Linked DNA regions of Pontibacter akesuensis. The protein of the gene in region 1 binds, or shares a complex with, the protein of each later gene. Links are inferred from orthologs where the notes say so. Each region holds a gene or a part of one and is shown on either strand. Other genes may lie near its edges. The genes, in order: accD, A0W33_RS19300 and accB.

Region 1 (5,924 bases):
TCCCGGTGGAAATTATCTTATCGACGGGTGCGCTGTATGAACTGCTGGAGTGGATTGTAGCCGACTGGGTGTACGGCGGTGGAGAGAAGGCCAGGGCTTTCCTGGGGATGCAAGGCGATCCGTGGGATGCCCAAAAAGATCTGGCATTGGCTGTTGCAGGTGCCGCTATCACCATGTCTGTAGCTTTTGTGTTCTCGAAGAAAAAGAAGGATAGCTAACGCTGTTTAGAAGTTAGTGATAAACAAAAGGTGTAGCAGCTTCATGTAAAAGCCAGGTGAGTCCGTCGACCGAAGTATGGTTTTTACAGAATGCTAGCAAATGTATTTCTTTCAATATGGCTGAAAAGTATACACCTCTTGAAATTCATATCCATTGATATAACTTCTAACTTTCAGATTAATTTTTTGATCGTGTTCAATGATTCCTTCATACACGACTAGTCCTGACTGAGTTTTAGTTACAAATTTTATACTATCATCTGTCACCTTAAACTTGCCTTTTCCTATATGAATAGAGGGAGACTCAAGCAGCTTTCGTACTTTTTCCAATTTATATGGCGAACTGATCGCAAGTACTGTACTGTCATCATGGAATTTTAAGTAATGTTTCGAATTTTCCATGCCATGCGTTGGCAAATCAGTAACATAAACACCATCTGTATGCAAGATGTATTCCGCCTCTTTGTGCTGACAGGCAGTTAATAATATGAACGCTAAAATTAAAGGCACCAAAATTTTCATGATTACATCTACCCGTTAACGTGTGGCTTTCATGTGCGATAAACTTCACCTTGAATTTATTTCGTGCTGCCAATTTAGTTTGAGCGCATCGTGTTCTTATAAGTATGGCTTAGCTATATTAACCTACACCAAAGGGCAAAAAAAACCAGCCGCACCCCCGCGCGGCTGGAAAATCACCAATAATCCAATCAATCTACTACTTAATCTCTTATAGTTCTCCGCGTTGAGCGGCTTTCTTCATTTTCTCGTTGGCGAAGATGGCAATCTCTACACGGCGGTTCTGCTGACGGCCAGCAGCTGTGCTGTTATCTGCAATCGGCTGATCATCGGCATAACCGGTAGTGGTCATACGGCTGCGGTCTACACCTAGCCCTGACAGGTAATTAGCCACGGATTGTGCACGGCGCTCAGACAGCGGCTGGTTGATAGAACGGTTACCCGTGTTGTCAGTATGGCCTTCAATCAGAATTTCCGTGTCAGGGTATTTCTTCAATGTCTCGGCCAGCTGCGCGATGTCGGTTTTGGCACCAGCCTGAAGCTCAGCAGAGTTTACAGGATAAAGTATACCGGCATCAAAGGTAATTTTGATACCTTCACCGATACGCTCTACGTTAGCGCCTTCCAGGTCGCGGCGAAGCTCTTCCGCCTGTTTGTCCATTCTTCTGCCAATAAGGGCACCAGCCGTACCGCCAACAGCGGCACCAATGATAGCACCGGCAGCAGTGTTGCCCGCAACTCTACCTACCACGCCACCTACCACGGCTCCAGAGCCGGCACCAATGGCACCGCCTTTCGTCGTGTTGTTCCATCCTGAGCAGGAAGAGAACAGAACTGCTATAACTATCAGTATTGAAAAGTTAATTCTTACGTTTTTCATAATTTCCATAATTTATACATCTGAAAATAAGAGATCAGATTATGAGCCTTGTACTCCTTATATACAATAAATGTTATATTAAATTCTTTCAAATATATTGCACTTTCCGCAGCAACCACTCCCTGTATCGCTGCTTTATACGTGATGTACAGGATTTTATACGCACTTTCTCCCTCGAGCAAGAATAAAAGAAATTCTCTTTTATTCCTTAAAACAACAGCGCCGGCCCCAAAAGGAGCCGGCGCTGTTTTATCAGATTACTGAATGGTTACTTTACTTCGCCTTTTTCGGCGGCTTCTTTCAGTTCCTCGTTCGCAACAATAATCACCTCCACACGACGGTTTTTCTGACGTCCTTCTGCAGTGGTGTTGTCAGCGATAGGCTGGTCGTAGCTATAGCCTTTGGCCTGCAGTCGCGACCCATCCACACCCAAGCTACGGGCATAAGCTGCCACGGCTTCGGCACGGCGCTCAGAAAGCTTCTGGTTCAGGTCGTAAGAACCAGTGTTGTCGGTATGGCCTTCGATGATAACGTTGGTTCCTTGATAATCCTGCAGCGTTTTAGCCAGTTTCTGTATGTCCTGCTTTGCAGCGGCGCTAAGCTCGGCGGAGTTTACCTGGAAAAGGATACCAGAATCGAAGTTCACGCGGATGGCCTCCCCCACACGCTCCACATTCGCATTTTCCATAGACTTCTCCAGTTCCTCGGCCTGCTTGTCCATGCGGCGCCCGATAACGGCACCTGTTGCGCCACCTACGGCAGCACCCACAATGGCACCTGCGGCTGTATTACCTAACCTGTTTCCGATCAGGCCGCCGATCACGGCACCACCACCGGCACCAATCAGGCCACCTTTGGTTGTTTTATTCATTCCCTCTTTCTCCTGCGTCTTGGCCTGAGTAGTAGTTTCTGTATTACCCGAGCCTGCCACAGGCGCTGCCGTCTGGCAAGAAGAGAACAACAGCGTAGCGGCTAGCATTGAGCTCAGAGATAGTTTTATTACGTTCATGGTAGAAAAAATTTGTAAGTGTTTAATCCGTTTGATGTTGCTGTAAAGTATAAAAACGTTTGTCTCCACAGGTAACGCAAGACCTGTGCCAAACTGTATTCTCATACTTCAAAATATTTTACGGCTGCTATATAAGCTAATGCTATACACAGCGGTGGCACATAAAAAAAGTCTGCCGGCGCAACACCAGCAGACCTCTTTATACTTATACGGTCTCTATTAAGATACCTTAGTTGCTTTTTTTACCTTAGGCGCGGTGGTGACATCCTCCGGCAGCAGCACCATGCTCAGCAGTTCGCCAAGCTTGCTCTTCAGCTGTTTACGGTCTACTATGAAGTCCAGAAAGCCGTGCTCCAGTACGAACTCCGCACTTTGAAAGCCCTTCGGAAGATCCTTTCCAATTGTCTCCTTAATCACGCGCGGACCGGCAAAACCGATCAGGGCACCCGGCTCTGAAATGTTAAAGTCTCCGAGCATGGCATACGAAGCCGTTACGCCACCTGTCGTTGGGTCTGTCAGCATGGAGATGTAAGGAAGCTTCGCCTCAGACAGCAAAGCCAACCTGGCAGAGGTTTTGGCCATCTGCATCAGCGAGAAACCAGCCTCCATCATACGCGCACCACCCGACTTGGAGATCATCAGGAAAGGCGTGCGGTTTTTGCGGGCGTGGTCTATAGCGCGGGCTATTTTCTCGCCTACCACCGAACCCATGGAGCCGCCAATAAAGGCAAAGTCCATACAGGCAATGGTCAGATCCTGGCCGTTTATCTTTCCCTGGGCTGTGCGCACCGCGTCCTTCAGGCCAATAGCCTTCTGAGTGGCAGCAATTCGCTGCGGGTAGGCTTTGGTATCCACAAAGTCAAGGGGGTCAGCCGAGGTCATGTCCGCATCCAGTTCAGTGAACTCGTTGTTGTCAAACAGTATGGCGAAGTACTCTTTCGAGCCGATGCGGTCGTGGTAATCGCACTGCACGCAGGTGTTCAGGTTCTTGCGGTGCTCGGCCATACTTGTCACGGTCTTGCATTCAGGGCACTTATACCACAATCCATCCGGGGTTTCCTTCTTCTGCTCAGTAGGGGTGTGAATTCCTTTGTCTGCTCTTTTAAACCAAGGCATCATAGTTAACAGCGTGCATTCCGCACTTTAAAGTTTATTGGCGCTTCGCCACATGGCAAGGTGCATCATGTAAATGACCTGCCCTGGCCATCCGCAAGCGGGTAAGCTAAGGCAGGTCACAAAAATATGTAATAATCAGCAGTTCTGCTACAAATTAAGCCAGTGTAATCTCATTTGCCAGATACACACCCTGAATGGCGTTCAAAAGCTCCACACCCACTTTCATGTCTTTCTGGAAAGCCTTGCGGCCGGAAATCAGCCCCATGCCGCCCGCACGCTTGTTTATCACCGCCGTACGCACGGCATCCACCAGGTCGGATTCGCCCTTGGATTCGCCTCCGGAATTAATTAATCCGGCACGTCCCATATAGCAGTTGGCCACCTGGTAGCGCGTCAGGTCGATCGGGTTGTCGGAAGAAAGGGCGCTGTACATTTTCTCGTGTGTCTTGCCGAAGCCGATAGCCTTGAAGCCGCCGTTGTTCTCAGGAAGTTTCTGCTTGATGATATCAGCCTGGATGGTAACGCCCAGGTGATTTGCCTGAGCCGTAAGGTCGGCAGCCACATGGTAGTCGGTGCCATCTTTCTTGAAGGCGTTGTTGCGGGTGTAGCACCACAGGATGGTAGCCATGCCCAACTGGTGTGCCCGCTCAAAGGCCTCGGCTACCTCCACTATCTGGCGCGATGACTCCCCAGAACCAAAGTAGATGGTGGCGCCTACAGCCGTTGCGCCCAGATTCCAGGCCTCATCCACGGAGCCGAACATGATCTGGTCATACTTGCTCGGGTAAGTCATCAGTTCGTTGTGGTTGATCTTTACAACAAACGGAATCCGGTGCGCATACTTCCGCGACATCATCGCCAGGTTGCCAAAAGTAGTGGCCACCGCGTTGCAGCCGCCTTCCATGGCCAGTTTGATGATGTTCTCTGGATCGAAATAGATAGGGTTCGGTGCAAAAGAGGCTCCGGCCGTGTGCTCAATGCCCTGGTCTACCGGCAGGATGGACAGGTAGCCCGTGCCCCCCAGGCGGCCGTGGTTGAATAGCTGCTGCAGACTGCGCAGCACTTGTGGTGAGCGATTCGACTGCACAAAAATGCGGTCCACGAAATCTGGCCCCGGCGCGTGCAGCTGCTCTTTGGCAATGGTTTGGCATTTGTGCTGCAGCAGGTTCTCTGCTTCGGAGCCGAGCAACGAAACGATGTTATCGTAAGTCATTGGCTTTGTTCGTTTTTAGGAAGAAATGTGAAATGAATGAAACTTGAAGTATAAGCTTAAACGCAATTTCAGATTTGATTCCTCTACTAAATACCAAAGCGGCAAAGCCCTTTCAGGCTTTCGTACCGCAGTGTTTTTCATAGCATGGCAGGCACCTTTATTGGTGTCGCAGGCTTTTAGGCTTGCTCCAACCTATACTTCAGCCAGCAATAAAAAGTTTTGCAGCGCGGCCTGCTGCCGTATTTTATACCTGAGTTAAAGTATGGCCACTGGCGCAAGTACACCTCTGCGCCAGTGGCCAGGCCTGGCGCTACTTACAGGTGTTGTTCACCACCTTGCCGTCTATAATCACGGCACACACATGCGAAGTATATTCAAACGGGTCACCATCGTACAGCACCAGGTCCGCATCTTTGCCCTTCTCCAGCGAGCCAACGCGCTTATCCTGCCCAATGATTTTGGCAGGTGTGGAAGTAACAGCCGCCAGCGCCTGCTCGGGTGTCATCCCGTTGGCCACGGCAGCACTGGCCTCAAACAATAGCACGCGCGCCCGCGGTACATACTGCTCAAAGCCGCTCTGTATCGCCACCGGAATGCCTGCTTTGGCAAGTATGGCCGCCGTCTCGAAGGACATGTTCTTGTTGTCGCCGTTTGCCCGGGCCATGGTAGGGTGAAGGATAACGGGCACACCCGCAGCCTTTATCTCATCCAGCAGCAGGTAAGCCTCGGCAGCGCCGTCCAGCACCAGATCCAGCTTAAACTCCTTTGCCAGGCGCAACGCTGCCATGATATCCTGCGAGGTGTTGGCCGTAATAAGAGATTTATACTTGCCGTTGAGCACGCCCACCAGGTAATCCATTTTCAGGTTCCGGTCCGGGCGCTTGCTGGCGTCTGAATTACCGGATTTCTTCGCGTAAGCCTGTGCCGCCTGCAACTCGGAGCGCAGCATTGCCATGCCTTTCGCCGATG
Region 2 (6,054 bases), 3.2 Mb from region 1 along the record:
TCACCGCTAAGAGGTGAGACGTTTGTAACTAGAAAAATTACGCGTGCCGCCGCCCGTATTGCGATGGGACTGCAGGATGGTCTGTACCTCGGTAACTTGGACGCCAAGCGCGACTGGGGGCATGCTAAGGATTATGTAGAGGCCATGTGGCGCATCCTGCAGCAAGATGAGCCTGAAGATTACGTTATTGCCACCGGAGTAACTACTACTGTGCGTGATTTTGTGAAGATGGCTTTTGCTGAAATGGGCATTTCTATTGAGTTCAGAGGCGAGGGAGTGGACGAGAAAGGTTACGTTAGCGCCTGCAGTAATCCGGATTACCAGGTAGAAATTGGAAAAGAAGTTGTTTGTGTAGACAAAAACTACTTTAGACCAACAGAGGTAGACCTTTTGATTGGTGATGCCACCAAGGCGAAGACAAAGCTTGGCTGGGAACCGCAGTATGATCTGGCAGCGCTGGTTAAAGACATGATGAAATCAGATATCGAACTGTTCAAGCGCGACAGTTACCTGGTAGAAGGGGGACACCGTATACTAAACCACCACGAGTCTTAATCTTTAATACTTTATAACAAAAAAGGTCCGGTTGCCATGGCAACCGGACCTTTTTTGTTTCTGCTGATGAAGCTCTAATTCAAATTATAAAGTATAGCACACCATATTGTCAGCTAAGAGAGGTATATGCCAATAAGGAAGTATTTAAAATAGTAGCCGGAATCAGAAAGTCAAACAGTTGCCTTCCACTACAGATCGCTACAAGTATAGACAGAGAGGGGTAAGAGGAAATAACAACAGGTAACTGATAGCAAATAAAAAAGCGGATCTGAAGTATACACTTCAGATCCGCTCGCTTTAAGCGGTCTGGACGGGACTCGAACCCGCGACCTCCGCCGTGACAGGGCGGCATTCTAACCAACTGAACTACCAGACCAAAAAATTCTCTCCAACACTATCTGTTAAAGTGATGCAAAGGTATGTTTACGGATTTAATTGTGCAAGTGGTTTGCATCTTTTTAAACCTATATTGCTGCATAAAATCCCGAACATATTCATTTACAGATAAATTAATTTTTCTGTGAAGTATAAATTCATACTTCTGTTACGTGCATTGCCGGAAACTCTTAAATTTGTAGTCTAAACTAGAGACGCACTTATGCTTTTAGATTTCGAACAGCCCATTGCTGCCCTGGAGGGCAAATTACGTGAGATGAAGACACTGGCCGAAGACAGTCAGGTTGATGTATCGGAGGCAGTGAAGGCTCTGGAGGAGAAAATTAAGAACCTGAAGAAGGAAACCTATGCCAACCTTACCCGCTGGCAGCGTGTGCAGCTATCGCGCCACCCGGACAGGCCCTATACCCTCGACTACATACATGGCATCTCCGATAAGTTTGTTGAGCTTCATGGCGACCGCACGGTCAGCGATGATAAAGCCATGGTTGGCGGTTTCGGTGAGGTAGACGGACGCAGTATCATGTTTATCGGGCAGCAGAAAGGCCGCAACACCAAGCAGCGTCAGATGCGCAATTTTGGCATGGCTAACCCTGAAGGCTACCGTAAGGCGCTTCGTCTGATGAAGATGGCAGAGAAGTTTAATAAGCCAATTGTTACGTTCATCGATACACCAGGTGCTTTTCCAGGCTTGGAGGCAGAGGAACGAGGGCAGGGAGAGGCTATAGCACGCAACTTGAAGGAAATGTTCATGCTCAAGGTTCCTGTTATCTGTATCATCATAGGTGAGGGCGCCTCCGGAGGAGCCCTTGGTATCGCCATTGGCGACCGGGTGATGATGCTGGAGAACACTTGGTATTCTGTTATTTCTCCTGAATCCTGCTCCTCCATACTTTGGCGAAGCTGGAACTACAAGGAGCAGGCGGCAGAAGCCCTCAAACTCACCGCCACCGACATGCTGCAGAACAAGCTCATTGATGGTATCATCAAAGAACCGCTTGGTGGAGCACATACAGAGCCGCAGAAGATGATGCGCAAGATGAAGAAAGAAATCATCAAGCTGCTTGACGAGTTAGAAGGCATCGAAACGGAAGAGCGTATGATGCAACGCATAGAGAAGTTTTCAAGTATGGGAGTAGTGATAGAAGCCTAAGCCCTACAAAAAGATGGAGTAAATGAATCAGGTACGCTTTTATAGCTGGTGTACCTGGTTCATTTTTTTGTTTATAACCCTAACAAAGCTTTAGATACTTTAAGATAGAGACTATGAAACTGCACGTGATCGACACAGGATTTTTTAAGTTAGACGGTGGAGCCATGTTTGGAGTCGTTCCAAAATCGCTGTGGCAACGCACTAATCCAGCTGATGAGAATAACTTATGTACCTGGGCCATGCGCTGTATGCTGATAGAGGATGGCGACCGCCTGATCCTGATAGATAACGGCATTGGCGATAAACAGGATGCAAAGTTTCTAAATCACTATTACCTGCACGGAGACACTTCACTTAGCAAATCGCTTAAGCAGGCCGGCTTTTCTACAGAGGATGTTACAGATGTTTTCCTGACGCACCTGCACTTTGACCACTGCGGTGGCGGCGTTAAGTATAAAAGTAGTGATGGTGATCTTGAACTGGTATTTCCTAATGCAACCTACTGGTCCAATGCGGACCATTGGGAGTGGGCAACAAAACCAAATGCACGTGAAAAAGCTTCTTTCCTGAAGGAGAACATACTGCCCATGCAGGAGAGCGGTCATCTGCAGTTCGTAGAACCTAACGCACCTTCTCCCTTTTCACAGTTTGATATCTTGTATGCTGATGGACATACAGATAAGATGATGGTGCCGATAATACCGTACAAAGGAAAGAAAGTGGCTTATATGGCCGATTTGCTTCCTTCAGTGGGGCATATTCCGCTGCCATACGTGATGGGCTATGACACGCGACCACTGCTGACGCTGGATGAAAAGGCGGCTTTCTTGAAAAAAGCCGCTGATGAGGAACTTGTTCTTTTCTTTGAGCACGATGCCGTCAATCAATGCTGCACAGTACAGCACACTGAAAAAGGTGTTCGACTGAAGGAGGCTTTTAAGCTGGCTGATCTGTAGTATGGGCAAGCGGATAGGAGTTGCGCTGTCTGGTGGCGGCGCAAGAGGCATTGCCCATTTAGGCATTCTAAAGGCGCTGGACGAGCAAGGAGTAAAGATAAGCATGATATCCGGAGTAAGTTCAGGGGCGATAGCAGGCGTGTTATATGGCTACGGCTATACACCTGATGAGATACTGAAGCTGATAAAGGAGCTCAGTGTTTTTCAGGTGATGCGTCCGGCTTTCGGAAAACCAGGGCTTTTGCACCTCGATGAGGTTGAAAAGCTTTACAATAAATACCTGGGGCCGCAGTTAAAATTCGAGGATCTGAAGATACCTGTAGTGGTAAGCGCTGCAGAAATGAATGAGGGCATAACGGTATACTTTTCAACCGGTGAGGTGATCAAACCTCTTCTGGCTTCTTCTGCCGTTCCTATCCTTTACCAGCCTATTTCGTTCAACGGTAAAATGCTTAATGATGGCGGCCTGTTGAACAACCTTCCTGTAGAGCCGCTTTACAACAACTGCGACATCAAAATTGGTGTACATGTGAACCCGATCAACCATAAAGCCCATGTCACAACACTAAGGGGCATGATTGAGCGTACGGTGCTGCTGGCCATCAGCAATACGGTTAAGCTTCGGCTACCCCAGTGTGACCTGCTCCTGGAGCCGCAGGAGTTACGGTATTACCGCCTGACAAGCTTCCGTAAAGCGGATGAAATATTTGATGTAGGCTATAGATATGGCATGCACATGGAGCGCTATATTCAAAAAATGGTACATTAGATAAATTTCAGAACTTTTTGTATTAAAATCGTATATGCATATTAAACTATACATGTCCCTTTTTATGCGCACTTTCACCCTTTTGCTATCATTCCTGCTTTTAACATTCACAAGTTTTGGTCAGGAAAACAAAAGCTTTTTGGCTAAGGCTAAAATCAAACATGGCTCCGTACTGATTGGAGGAAATTTACAGGCGGCCTATTATGCGACCTCTAACTCGCTTGACAAACCCTTGGTGCCCCAGGAGGGAAGCAGTTTGATCGGGAACCTCAACTTCAAAGGAGCTTACTTTGTAATGAATGACTTCGGCATAGGGCTAGATCTTGGCTTTGCGCACGAAAATCTGAAGGTGACGGTTGACGAAGTGCAGCAAAGGTATAAAAGAACCTACCTTTTGGGTGGTCCGCTGGTAAGGTACTACTTGGACAATGGCGTTTTTGGAGAGATGACGCTCAAGACAGGCCTGTTAAATTTGTCGGTAGGGGACGATATCGACCTTTTTGATGGGGCTATAGGCATCGGTTATGCTTTGTTCGTAAACGAAAAAATCTCTGTAGAGCCAATCTTGTCTTTCAGGTATTACCGCGAGTGGAGTGGGGAGAATGCAAACGTAACGCTAGGCCCTGTACTGGGTTTCGGAGTACAAGCCTATCTTTTGCGTAGAACTTCCCAAACCATACGGGAGGGCTTGTAAAATAGCGTAGATGTGAGTAACTATACAGTTTCTATCCTGCTAACATAGGATAAGTACTTTCATCTTCATCCGCGAGTTTATACTTGACGCTCTAAATGATCGCTAAATTTTTATCAAAGCTTTATTTCAAGGCTTCCGGCTGGACCTTGAAAGGAAACCTTGCACCCGAACACCGCCGCTGCGTAATGATTGCCGCGCCACACACCAGTAACTGGGACCTAGTCTACGCGAGGGCAGCCTTTTACCTGATGGATGCACCCATTCGGTTTACCATCAAAAAAGAATTTGTTGATGCGCCCATCGTAGGCCCACTGCTTAGAAGTATGGGGGCCTTACCCATAGATCGCTCCAGGAACACAAAAATGGTGGATGCGATGATCAACATCATCAGGAAAACGCCCGGAGACATGTGTGTAATGGTTACACCCGAAGGAACCCGAAAGTACCAGCCGCGATGGCGCAGGGGTTTTTACCATGTGGCAGTAGGAGCTAACGTACCCATTGTTTTAGGCTACCTGGATTATGCAAAAAAGGAAGCAGGTATCGGTCCTGCCATTTATCCATCAGGAGATATGGAGGCCGATCTGGAAAAAATACTTGCCTTCTACCGTACCAAGACAGGCAAGTTTCCGGAGCAAGGAGTGCTGTAACAATTATCAGTTGTCAATTATCTCATGATGCTGTAGGCTTTTTCAAAAACCTACCTCTTGATCTTGATATAAGAAGTGATAAACAGAGAGAGCCGCTATCGATAGCGGCTCTCTCTGTTTAGGTAACAATTGAAAATAAATTAAGCTATCTGGCGCAGATCTACTGGTATAACACGAGATATTCCTGCTTCAATCATGGTGATGCCATACATTACATCTGTAGAGGCCATCGTGCGCTTGTTATGCGTTACCACAATAAATTGGGAGTCGTTCGAAAACTTACGGATGATGTTGTTAAACTTGTCAATGTTGGCATCATCAAGCGGCGCATCCACCTCATCAAAAATACAGAACGGAGCTGGTTTCAGCAGGTAAATGGCGAACAGCAGCGAAATTGCCGTTAAAGTCTTCTCACCCCCGGAAAGCTGGTTGATTGTCAGCGGACGCTTTCCTTTTGGCTGCGCCATAATTTCTATTTTGGCATCCAGGGGGTTCTGCGGATCTGATATTACCAAATCGCAATTATCCTCCTCGGTAAACAGACTGCGGAAGACAAGCTTAAAGTTGTCTTTGATCTGGTTGAACGAGCTCATAAACTTCTCCTTTGCCACCGTATCAATTTCATTGATGGTCTCGATGAGCATGTTCTTTGCGTTCAGAAGGTCGTTGCGCTGCTCTGTGATAAACTTGTCACGCTCCTCTATTTCTGCGTAAGCCTCGGCAGCCATGGCATTCACAGGCCCCATCTTGTCGAGCTGCACTTTTACACTGGCAATGTGTTCGCTAAGCTCTTCGTTAGAGAGCGGTATAAGCAGTTCTTCCTCTGGTACCGGACTGGCGAAATCTTCGTCAGAGATATTAAACTCTGCAGCTAAACGCTC
Region 3 (6,078 bases), 2.7 Mb from region 1 along the record:
GCGAAAAATTGAACATATTAATGCCGCAAATGTACCGGGTGCCACTTCCAAAACTGAAACTACAGCGCAATTACCTGCAAACGCCTTGTACATCCTCGATGGGAAGGAAATAAGCCGCGAAAAGGTGCAGGCGGTTAATCCAAACTCGATTGCAACTATAGAGGTGTTGAAGGATGAAACAGCTGTGCGGCAATATGGAGAGAAGGGAAGGAACGGTGTGATAAAAATCACCACAAAGAAGTAACAGCTTCCGGACTTACAAGTAAACAAGATGGCCTTCTCTGCTACGGAGAAGGCCATACTTGTTTTAGGATATAGTCTGTTAGTAGTTCTCCAATTGCGGCAGCAGCAGGATAGCCAGTTTGTCATTTCTTTGTTTCGCCTGCCTTGCCCAGTGCTTTGCCTGTTCTTTGTTGCCCATTGCCTCATACACCACCGCCAGGTTGTAGGCTGCCCGCGCCGCATCCTTTTTATGTTCGCCGTCTGCTATAGGCTGGAGCAGCGAAATAGCGGAAGCCCAGTCGCTGGTGGCCATTTTGAAAGCGGCATACTGCAGGTTTTTGGTGGAGTAGTAAGGGCGCACGTACGTGACAGTTTGGGGCGACAGGCGGCTCCAGTACCTCAACCCTGAATTCCATGCCAGCCCATTCACCTCTGGTCCCGCGTTTCCCATGGAGGGGCCAATAGCCAGCAGCCCACTCAGAACCGACCGCGATTGGTAAGGTGCCTCCTCCGAGAGGGTGATTTTGTCGAGTACGGTGCCGGTGCTGTCGTAGAGGGTCCAGTAGGATCTGGTAATCAGGGTATAATGCGCTGTCTTGGTTACGTCACCGTCCTCATCTTCCTCGCGCACCGTTTCCTGATCGAAAAAAGTGTTGAAATAGTCCATGGAGAGCAGCAGGTGGTGTGGGTGCTGCCTGTAAATTTCCTGCACCTGCCCAGCTGTCAATTGCTCTTGCTCCGCCTGTGCTCTGTAAGTGGAGGTGTCGCTGTGCACCAGCACAAAGGTTTCGTCCTTCATAATGGCGGCAACAGCCCCTCGAAAAGCCTCATTTGCACCATTGGCGAAAACGGCAATTTTCTTTTCCTGATTGAAGGTTAGCAGGGAAGGGTTGTACCTGTTCACGGCTACCACTTTCCACTGCGCGTTGGTAACGGCCACCTCGGGTGGCTTCACGGTGTTGATGTAGAGCTGTGAGGTGCAGCTAACCTGTACTAACGCAAGGATGCAGCACAGCAGGTAGGGGAGGTTCTTTTTCATAGGCTTACAGCTGAAGGATGCTGAAAGATGATTTTGGGTTGCATGAAAATATAAAAAAAGCCCCAGCTCTACAGCTGGGGCTCTCAATTATTTTTCCTTGTTCCGGATTAGTCTTTGATGGCACTAAAGTCAAAGTCCTCCAGGTACTTGGTGGTGAAGTTGCCTTCTTTAAAGCCCGGGTCATCCATCAGCTTCAGGTGAAATGGAACCGTCGTCTTGATTCCCTCAATCACAAACTCGCTAAGCGCGCGCTTCATTTTCACAAGGGCCTCTTCGCGTGTCTGCGCGCTCACAATCAGCTTGGCGATCATGGAGTCGTAGTTCGGCGGAATGGTATAGCCCGAGTACACGTGCGAATCGATGCGAACACCGTGGCCACCCGGCATGTGCAGCGTGGTGATCTTGCCTGGGCTTGGGCGGAAATTGTTTTTCGGGTCCTCGGCGTTAATGCGGCACTCGATGGCGTGCATTTTAGGATAGTAGTTTTTGCCTGTGATTTTCAGACCGGCTGCTACCTTTATCTGCTCCTTGATCAGGTCGTAATCAATAACTTCCTCCGTAATCGGGTGCTCCACCTGGATACGCGTGTTCATCTCCATAAAGTAGAAGTCACGGTTCTTGTCTACCAGGAACTCAATCGTACCCACACCTTCGTAGTTGATGGCAGAGGCACCGGCAATGGCAGCCTGCCCCATGCGCTCACGCAGGTCGTCGGTGATGAACGGGGAAGGGGTTTCCTCCACCAGCTTCTGGTGGCGGCGCTGGATAGAGCAGTCACGCTCGGAAAGGTGCGCTACCTGCCCGTGCTGGTCACCGATCAGCTGAATCTCGATATGGCGCGGCTCCACCACAAATTTCTCCAGGTAGATGCCGTCGTTGCCGAAAGCAGCTTTGGATTCGGTGCGGGCATCGTTCCAGGCTTTCTCAAACTCCGACTCGTTGTTCACGATGCGCATGCCGCGGCCACCGCCACCGGCTGTTGCTTTCAGAATGATAGGGTATTTGATCTTTTTGGCGATCTTCAATCCCTCCTCCACATTTTTCAAAAGCCCTTCGGAACCAGGAATGGTTGGTACGCCCGCCTTTTTCATGGTATCCTTGGCAGAGGCCTTGTCGCCCATCTGGTTGATCATCTCCGGAGAGGCACCGATGAACTTGATGCCGTTTTCGGCACAGATGCGGGAGAACTCAGCATTCTCCGACAAAAAGCCGTAGCCTGGGTGAATGGCATCGGCGTTGGTGATTTCCGCCGCCGCGATAATGTTCGGGATGTTCAGGTATGACTGCGCACTTGGGGGAGGGCCGATGCAAACGGCTTCGTCAGCAAAGCGGACGTGCAGGCTCTCTTTATCGGCAGTAGAGTATACGGCCACCGTCTTGATGCCCATCTCTTTACACGTGCGGATAATGCGCAGGGCAATCTCGCCACGGTTGGCGATCAGTATTTTTTTAAACATAGATTAGTTTTTGGAGATTTGAAGATTCGGAGATCTGTAATTTGCAAACAAGGAAAATGGAGACGTATCAGGCAACATCTCCATTTTCTCATTTATAAATTTTCAAATCAGGAGATTAGCTAGGATCTACCAGGAACAGGGGCTGGTCGTACTCCACCGGAGAGGCATTGTCCACCATCACCTTCACCACTTTGCCCGACACTTCAGACTCGATCTCGTTAAACAGCTTCATGGCTTCGATGATGCAGATAACCTGGCCTTTCTTCACCTCATCGCCTACGTTCAACAGAACGGGAGACTCTGGGCTGGCGGCGCGGTAGAAGGTACCGATCATCGGGGCCTTGATGGCTACGTAACGGCTCTCATCTGATGCCGCCGGGGCAGCCGGAGCTGCAGGTGCCGCCGAAGGAGCTGCCTGTGGAGCCGCAGCGGGAGCAGCAGGGGCAGGGGCCGCCTGATGCGAGGCGCCTGAGTCCTTTACGTACTTCACTTTCTGGTCCGGATCGCGCTTAACCGAGATCTTAAATTCTTCTGTTTCGATGTTAACTTTGTTCAAGCCAGATTTGGCGATAAAGTCAATGAGGTCCTGGATTTCTTTCGCTTTCATGTTTTATTTAACTCTTTCGGCGTATGAATACGTACGAGTGTCTACTTTGATTTTTTCGTCCTGGCCAATAAACAGCGGCACCTGAATAGTGGCTCCTGTTTCTACGATGGCTGGTTTGGATGCGTTCGTGGCCGTGTCGCCCTTCAGGCCCGGCTCTGTATAAGTAATAGTCAGTTCCACAAACGGCGGAATGTCGCAGGTTAGCGGCGACTCGGTTTCGGCGTGGAAAAGAATGGTTACTTCCTGGCCCTCTTTCATCAGGTCCGCAAACGGCACCATGGCATCTTCCAACGAAACCTGCTCAAAGGTGTTCAGGTCCATAAAGTGGTAGCCCATGTCATCTTTGTAGATGAACTGGTGCGGGCGCTGCTCCACGCGGGCAGTGGTGATTTTATGACCAGCCGAAAACGTGTTGTCAAGCACTTTGCCCGATCGAACATTCTTCAGCTTGGTTCTTACGAACGCTGGGCCCTTGCCCGGTTTTACGTGTTGAAATTCAGTTACAACATACAAATCGTTGTTATACTCAATTACAACACCGTTTTTAATATCAGCGGTGGTTGCCATACAGGTAAACTTGGTTGATCCTTAATAAGACGGTAAAACTATGTTTGTTTTTGCTGTCTTGCAAACCAAAGTTAGTCATTCTGCTCAAAATCTCGCTACAATATCCTGTGTTTCCTGCCTTTTCCGTTTGGTGTTGCACCATCTTATACTAAGTTGCGTGAAGCCCTGGTTCGGTAGCGGGCGAGGACTGGAAGTAACCCGGCAGCAAACGAAGTATGCGTGGCTAATTTAAATTTGAGCCCGCAGCGGTATCAGAAATAGTGTGAATTGAGTTGGGCAAGTATAGGCAGTGCAAGTATAAATCTGGCTGCCGGCGCTGTAACTTTGCATCCCGCACCCTGTCTCCCAAAATCAAGTATACCTGTAGATGACACAGCCAGACCTAACCAGCATTAAAGCGCTGCTCGATGATCGGGTGGAGAAGTATAACCAGCCCGATTTCATTCCGAACGACCCGGTTTCCATACCCCACCGCTTCACCAAAAAGCAGGACATTGAGATCAGTGGGTTCTTTGCGGCCATACTTGCCTGGGGGCAGCGTAAAACCATCATCAACAACTGCCTTAAGCTGATGGACCTGATGGACAATGCCCCGCATGAGTTTATACTTTACCACCAGGAGCAGGACCTGACACGGTTCCTGGGCTTCAAGCACCGCACGTTTAACGATACGGATTTGCTGTACCTGCTGCACTTCTTCCGGTGGTACTACAGCCAGTATGATAGCCTGGAAACTGCTTTTACAGGCAACCAGCTTAAGTTGCAGACGCAGCAGGCCCGGCTGGAGCACTTCCACAACCTGGTGTTTAGCCTGGAAGATGCCCCGCAGCGCACCCGTAAGCACGTGGCCACGCCCGCCCGCAAATCCGCCTGTAAGCGCCTGAACATGTACCTGCGCTGGATGGTGCGGCAAGACAAGGGCGGCGTGGATTTCGGTATCTGGGAGCAGATGCCCATGAGAGACCTGATTTGCCCCTGCGATGTGCACGTGGAGCGGGTGGCCCGGCGGCTGGGCCTGATTACCCGCACAGGCATGGACTGGCTGACGGCGGAGGAGTTGACGGCACACCTGCGCGTGTTTGACCCGGCCGATCCGGTGAAGTATGATTATGCCTTGTTTGGGCTGGGGGTGGAGGAGAAATTCTAAAGATTTAACGGAAAATCATTCTGCAGATATCCCAAGTTAAGGCCGCTCCTGCATGAAACGTGAATTGCCTGTTGCTACATAGGTTAAAGGTTTTGCCGTTTTTGTGCCCTACTGGCTGTTAGGTGGCAAAACGCCGGGATTTATACGTGCGGTTTAAACTTTGTAAGGCGGGTTGATTTATGATAATTCCGCGAGTTGTAATGTGCTGATAATCCTATTTAATGCCGTTTTACGTGTGTCTTGACATAAGTGTCTGCTTTTAAAACCGGTGCTGTTTTTGTACTTTTGCACCCGATTTAATAATTTATACTTCGCGGTGCCTTTTCATGGGCCCTCTGAAATTCAATTAAAACAACAAGCATGCACACCAACAACGTAGCTATCCTCGGAACCGGAAATCTCGGAAAATCTATTGCGGAAGGGCTCCTGAGCAATGGTCAGTACAAGCCGGAAAACATTTATGTGACCAGGAGAAACACGAAATCCATACAACACCTCAAAGACAAAGGACTGCAGGTTAGCAGCGACAATACCTTCGCCGTTAAAAATTGCCGTTACATTATGCTGTGCGTGCAGCCGGCGCACCTTGAAAACGTTCTGAAGGAAATAAAGCCTTACCTGGACCCGGAGAAGCACGTGCTCCTAAGCGTTATAGCCGGCATCAGCATAGACAACATCAGGGACATCGTGGGCGATTTTCCGATTGTGCGCAGTATGCCCAACACCGCCATTGCCGTGCAGCAGTCCATGACGTGCTTGGCCTTTAATGCGAAGGCCGCGCATGTGGAGGCGGACGTGAAAGAGATCTTTAACTGCCTTGGCGAAACCCTTGTGATAGAGGAGGAGCTGATGGCCGGCGCAACCGTGCTTTGCTCCAGCGGCATTGCCTTTAACATGCGCTTTATCCGTGCCGTAACCCAGGGCGGTATTCAGCTGGGGTTAGATGCCGACGACGCCCAGAAGATTGCCGTGCAGGTAAGCAAAGGCGCCTCCACCTTACTAACGATAAACAAATCGCACCCTGAGCAGGAGATTGATA

Evidence for each region.
Region 2: the proteins of accD (region 1) and A0W33_RS19300 are in contact, whole or in part, in a solved structure (PDB 8UXZ), measured with the Escherichia coli proteins. The link is inferred for Pontibacter akesuensis from one-to-one orthologs.
Region 3: the proteins of accD (region 1) and accB are in contact, whole or in part, in a solved structure (PDB 8UXZ), measured with the Escherichia coli proteins. The link is inferred for Pontibacter akesuensis from one-to-one orthologs.

Annotation. Positions count from the first base shown.
Region 1 is NZ_CP014766.1:1,364,911-1,370,834, forward strand. The notes cover bases 1,795-4,634. They hold accD (acetyl-CoA carboxylase, carboxyltransferase subunit beta), read right to left. Parts: upstream 3,743-4,634; coding sequence 2,846-3,742; downstream 1,795-2,845. Other genes in these bases: A0W33_RS05665 (OmpA family protein), read right to left, coding at 1,886-2,731; A0W33_RS05675 (class I fructose-bisphosphate aldolase), read right to left, coding at 3,897-4,634. Outside these bases: A0W33_RS05645 (DUF2238 domain-containing protein), read left to right, coding at 1-218; A0W33_RS05650 (hypothetical protein), read right to left, coding at 330-740; A0W33_RS05655 (OmpA family protein), read right to left, coding at 949-1,617; more of A0W33_RS05675, read right to left, coding at 4,635-4,955; A0W33_RS05680 (amidohydrolase family protein), read right to left, coding at 5,266-5,924.
Region 2 is NZ_CP014766.1:4,545,708-4,551,761, reverse strand. What follows is about bases 159-3,128. They hold A0W33_RS19300 (acetyl-CoA carboxylase carboxyltransferase subunit alpha), read left to right. Parts: upstream 159-1,153; coding sequence 1,154-2,104; downstream 2,105-3,128. Other genes in these bases: A0W33_RS19290 (patatin-like phospholipase family protein), read left to right, coding at 3,062-3,128; A0W33_RS19295 (MBL fold metallo-hydrolase), read left to right, coding at 2,218-3,060; gmd (GDP-mannose 4,6-dehydratase), read left to right, coding at 159-555. In the rest of the region: more of gmd, read left to right, coding at 1-158; more of A0W33_RS19290, read left to right, coding at 3,129-3,829; A0W33_RS19285 (hypothetical protein), read left to right, coding at 3,969-4,523; A0W33_RS19280 (1-acyl-sn-glycerol-3-phosphate acyltransferase), read left to right, coding at 4,619-5,173; chromosome segregation protein SMC, read right to left, coding at 5,314-6,054. UniProt on the Escherichia coli protein: Component of the acetyl coenzyme A carboxylase (ACC) complex. First, biotin carboxylase catalyzes the carboxylation of biotin on its carrier protein (BCCP) and then the CO(2) group is transferred by the carboxyltransferase to acetyl-CoA to form malonyl-CoA.
Region 3 is NZ_CP014766.1:4,096,136-4,102,213, forward strand. The notes cover bases 1,580-4,573. They hold accB (acetyl-CoA carboxylase biotin carboxyl carrier protein), read right to left. Parts: upstream 3,326-4,573; coding sequence 2,834-3,325; downstream 1,580-2,833. Other genes in these bases: accC (acetyl-CoA carboxylase biotin carboxylase subunit), read right to left, coding at 1,580-2,718; efp (elongation factor P), read right to left, coding at 3,329-3,892; A0W33_RS17355 (TIGR02757 family protein), read left to right, coding at 4,260-4,573. Outside these bases: A0W33_RS17330 (TonB-dependent receptor plug domain-containing protein), read left to right, coding at 1-244; A0W33_RS17335 (DUF6340 family protein), read right to left, coding at 323-1,261; more of accC, read right to left, coding at 1,369-1,579; more of A0W33_RS17355, read left to right, coding at 4,574-5,039; proC (pyrroline-5-carboxylate reductase), read left to right, coding at 5,400-6,078. UniProt on the Escherichia coli protein: This protein is a component of the acetyl coenzyme A carboxylase complex; first, biotin carboxylase catalyzes the carboxylation of the carrier protein and then the transcarboxylase transfers the carboxyl group to form malonyl-CoA.